Regions from separate parts of the Halomonas sp. NPDC076908 genome, predicted to be linked through region 2. Evidence: predicted binding sites of a transcription regulator. Region 2 holds the regulator's gene; the other holds the start of a gene.
The links. Region 2 encodes LexA, which represses DNA repair genes until DNA is damaged. Its sites were predicted from a motif close to TACTGTNTANNTANACAGTA; they were not measured.

Region 1 (2,399 bases), on a different contig from region 2:
TTACGATATGGTGCTCAACGGCACTGAGCTAGGTGGCGGTTCTATCCGTATTCACGACCAAACCATGCAGAGCACGGTGTTTGAGATTTTGGGCATTGGTGAAGAAGAAGCCCAAGAGAAATTCGGCTTCCTGCTAGATGCGCTTCAGTACGGCGCGCCGCCCCATGGTGGCTTAGCGTTTGGTTTGGATCGACTGGTAATGCTGATGGTAGGTGCCAAGACTATTCGTGAAGTGATTGCCTTCCCGAAAACGCAAAGTGCTGCTTGTTTGATGACCAATGCACCCGGCGAAGTAAGCCCCGAGCAGTTAAAAGAGCTCAATATCCGTCTGCGCCAAAAAGCACAGCCGGAAACAGCCGCCGAATAAATCGGTTGAGTGACTGACCAGCACCGACGCCTTGGCGTCGGTGTTTTTGTATGTTGCTAACGTTCAGCGTTAAGCCCACTCATGAGTACCCGTTTCATGGTTGAAAAGAAGCCCGTTGTAGCTGTCCGTATTTTGGGGATCGACCCTGGCTCACGTGTTACTGGTTACGGCGTGATTGATGTGATCGGGGTTAAGCCTTGTTATGTAGCGAGTGGCTGTATTCGTACCGCTAACGGTGCGCTAGAGCAGCGATTGGCACAAATCTATGCAGGTCTTAGTGAAGTGGTGGAGCTCCATCGACCTACTTCGGTTGCCATTGAGCGCGTGTTTATGGCCAAAAATCCTGATTCTGCATTAAAGCTTGGCCAAGCGCGTGGTGCGGCGTTGGTCTGCATGGCCAACCATGGCTTAAGTCTTGCCGAATATGCCGCGCGGCAAATTAAGCAAGCCGTCACCGGCCAGGGCGGTGCGGATAAAGCTCAGGTGCAGCATATGGTCACCGCTATTCTGCAGCTTTCCGCCACGCCTCAAGCCGATGCCGCCGATGCATTAGCCATTGCATTAACTCATGCTTATAACGGTCACGCCTACACCAGTAATGGACTGCCCGCCACCGCCTCGCGAGGGCGTAGTCGCACCACGGGGCGTTGGCGGCTTTAATTTAACCGCTCGCCGAAAGGTTGTACTACTGGTCACCTGTACAGAGTCGCTTTATAGTAAACGCTTGTTTTTCACCCAACTGTTTATACACCCGTGCGAGCGACTTTATGATTGGACGTCTGAGTGGCCAGCTAGTGGCAAAGCACCCCCCCTGGATTGTCATTGATGTCCAAGGCGTGGGTTATGAGCTGGAAACCTCAATGAATACGCTGGTGGCACTTCCCGCGCTTAACGAGAGCGTTTCGTTATTTACTCATTTAACCATTCGAGATGACGCCCACCTGCTGTATGGGTTTGGCCGAGAGCATGAGCGTGCTCTGTTCCGTGCACTAATCAAAGTCAACGGTGTTGGACCCAAACTCGCACTGGCTATTTTGTCCGGCATGGATGAAGACGCTTTTATGCGCTGCGTGCGTGATAATGACAGCAAAGCGTTAACCACCTTGCCAGGTGTTGGTAAGAAAACCGCCGAACGGCTGATTATCGAAATGCGCGATCGCTTCCCGGATTGGCAAGATAAGTGGGAAGATGGCAGCAATGCATTGCTGGCTCTTGAAGCCGCCAGTGGTCGGGCCTCTGCCCGTGATAGCCTAGCTGATGCAGAAGCCGCGCTGGTCAGTCTAGGGTACAAGCTTACTGAAGCATCGAAGATGCTCGCTGATATCGATCCTAATCAGTCGACCGAAGCGCTTATTAAAGCCGCGCTAACCCAACGTATGAATGGCTGAACCGTCAGTTTAAGCTGACGTAGTTCTCAATGGACGTGGATGGAAAACACATTTGCCACCCGTATTAAGGAAAAAGTCATTAAGAATGAGTGCCTATGTTAGAACATGACCGGCTGATCGCCGCTGAACCTGAGCAGGGCGAGGTGCGCATTGATTATGCAATTCGCCCGAAGCGGCTTGATGATTACATTGGCCAGCCGCGTGTTCGTGAGCAGCTGGAAATTTTTATTGGTGCCGCACGGTTACGTGAAGAGAGTCTTGATCATACCCTGGTGTTTGGCCCCCCCGGGTTAGGCAAAACTACCTTGGCGCATATTATTGCCGCCGAGATGGGCGTGGGAATGAAGTCGACCTCTGGCCCGGTGCTCGAGCGTGCTGGCGACCTTGCGGCCATGCTCACCAATTTGGAACCTGGTGACGTTCTTTTTATTGACGAAATTCACCGTTTGTCACCCGTGGTTGAAGAAGTGCTTTACCCGGCCATGGAAGATTTTCAGCTGGATATCATGATTGGAGAAGGCCCAGCTGCCCGCTCAATCAAGCTCGACCTTCCGCGCTTTACACTCGTCGGTGCGACTACCCGGGCAGGGTTATTAACGTCTCCACTGCGTGATCGATTTGGGATTGTGCAGCGGCTTGAGTTT
Region 2 (2,399 bases):
TTTGGACGTGATGTTGAGAAAGCAGTGCTTGCGCGCGGCTTACGCTGGCATTTAGAAGATCGCGTAATTGTTCATGGCAACAAAACGGTTGTTTTCAGCTAACAGCTCATCATAACGCTCACTCACCAGGGAGGCTGCCATGTCATTTGCGCAAAGTGTATTAGCGCCCTGGGCGCTATTGCTCACTTCGCTACTCTCGCTATGCGTTATGGTTTGGGCTCTCTGGCGGCAGCCGTGGCAAGCATTAATTGACGATACGGAGCTTCAGCACCGCTGGCTGGGCGCGACTCTGGCGGTGGTGCTGATGTGGCAGCTACGCGCTCAGGCGGTCGACTGGCTAACGCTGCATCTGGTATTTACCGCCTTAATGACGCTGATATTCAAAGTGCCCTTGGCTTTGATCAGCAATGTCGTGATCAATGTGGCAATGGTTATTATCGGCCGCAATGAGTGGATGCTATTAGGGGCGAATGTGCTGGTGACGGGGATTGTGCCAGCGACTATCATTGGTGTGGTCTGGCGGTTGGTAGACCGCCGCCTGCCAGATAACTTAATGGTCTTTCTGTTTGCGTGTGGTTTCTTCGGGGCCGCATTAGCTACGCTAGGGGGCGGGCTTACTGTAGTTTTGCTGATCATTGTCGCCGGAACCGATCCTGACGCGATTTTTCTAGCTCAGGAGTACGCTCGCTTCTTGCCTCTGCTCATGCCGTCAGAGGCCTTTATTACCGGCATGCTGCTGAGTATTCTGCTGGTCTACCATCCTGATTGGGTGGCCACTTTTAATGACCACCGTTATATCGATATGCAGTAGAGGGCTGTTGTTAGCCGAGCGCTTGGCCATTGCCTCCACGAATGACGCCAACGCCAACGCCTTCGATCTCAAGAGATTGTGAGCGTAGATCGATTTCAATCGGAGCGAAGTCATTATTTTCAGCAAACAGGGTTACCTGATGTCCTTGGCGTTTAAAGCGCTTAACCGTCACTTCATCATCCAATCGAGCTACAACGATCTGCCCATCGCGTACTCGCTCTGTGCGGTGAACTGCCAATAAATCGCCCTCTAAAATGCCGATATCCTTCATGGATAGTCCGCGTACCCGAAGCAGGTAGTCTGCTTTAGGCGTGAAGTATTCAGGCGGTAACGGGCAGTAGCGATCAATGTGTTCGGCGGCCAAGATTGGGCTTCCAGCGGCCACTTCACCAATGACCGGTAAGCCGGTGGGATTTGAATCCACGTTTGCAGGCAGCGTAGCGACAGTAGGATCGATAGTTTCCTGCGGCTCTTGGTTGGGCAGCCGGATACCGCGCGACGTATTGCGGATAATTCGAATCACGCCTTTACGTTCTAGCGCGCGCAAGTGCTCTTCAGCAGCATTTGGCGAGCGGAAGCCAAGCGCTTTAGCAATCTCAGCGCGTGTTGGAGGGTAGCCAAATTCGCCCATAGTCTTAACGATAAAATCAAATACATGCTGTTGACGAGCGGTTAGCGGACGCGACATACCAGACTCCATAAATAGTGAATAGACAGTAACAAATTAAAGGGTGACTAAGTTATAAGTGTTTAAGTATACAGTATGTTCCTCTGTCCAGTATATGGCTCGTCAATACTCATATTTATCTCGCTTGGAACGTTCTCAATTGTTTAAAACGATATTTTTTCTTAAGCATTGCTTGGTTTTTTTAGTAACAAATCAAGCGTTGAGCCTATCTGAGTTATGGCATAGTATTTTGCTATGTTTTAAACACCCGTTTCCCTGGAGAGCGCCATGGCTCAATCTGATACGGTGACACGTATACTCGACACCGCTGAAGTGCTGTTTGCAGAGCGAGGTTTCGCTGAAACTTCGTTGCGCAACATCACTAGTAAAGCGCGCGTCAACTTAGCCGCTGTGAATTATCATTTTGGCTCCAAGAAAGCATTGATTCAGGCCGTTTTTTCGCGCTATTTAGACCCCTTCACTCAGCGATTTCATACCGCACTTGATGAGCTGGAAGCGACCCATGCAGGGCAAGTGATTCCGCTTGAAACCCTGCTTGAAACCATGGCAAACACTGTCCTTGCGGTGCCTGCCGAGCGCAACAGTTTAAAAGTGTTTATGCGCCTGCTAGGCCTTGCCTACAGCCAGGCCCAGGGACACTTGAGGCGCCATATTCAGCAAGAGTATGGTGACGTATTCACACGCTTCACTGAGCTAGTACGTAAAGCCACGCCGGATCTCCCTGACGCTGAGCGCTTTTGGCGGCTACACTTTATGTTAGGTACAGTGATCTTTACGCTTTCAGGTTTGGACGCGCTACGCGACATTGCTGAAAAGGATTACCACGAACAGGTCACCGTTAGAGATTTAGTTAGACGGCTGCGGCCCGTCGTGGTGGCAGCCATGAACGCGCCGTTACCT

Region 1: a site for LexA is predicted at 1,054-1,073, ahead of ruvA (Holliday junction branch migration protein RuvA). Genes of this name have one in related genera too.

The regions. Positions count from the first base shown of each region.
Region 1 covers NZ_JBNNIW010000003.1:62,764-65,162, reverse strand. The annotation lists gene aspS (aspartate--tRNA ligase) at 1-367, shown strand, start outside; gene ruvC (crossover junction endodeoxyribonuclease RuvC) at 464-1,027, shown strand; gene ruvA (Holliday junction branch migration protein RuvA) at 1,135-1,755, shown strand; gene ruvB (Holliday junction branch migration DNA helicase RuvB) at 1,851-2,399, shown strand, end outside.
Region 2 covers NZ_JBNNIW010000014.1:41,308-43,706, reverse strand. The annotation lists gene purU (formyltetrahydrofolate deformylase) at 1-102, shown strand, start outside; gene ACQKE4_RS10275 (energy-coupling factor ABC transporter permease) at 140-811, shown strand; gene lexA (transcriptional repressor LexA) at 822-1,499, opposite strand; gene ACQKE4_RS10265 (TetR/AcrR family transcriptional regulator) at 1,767-2,399, shown strand, end outside.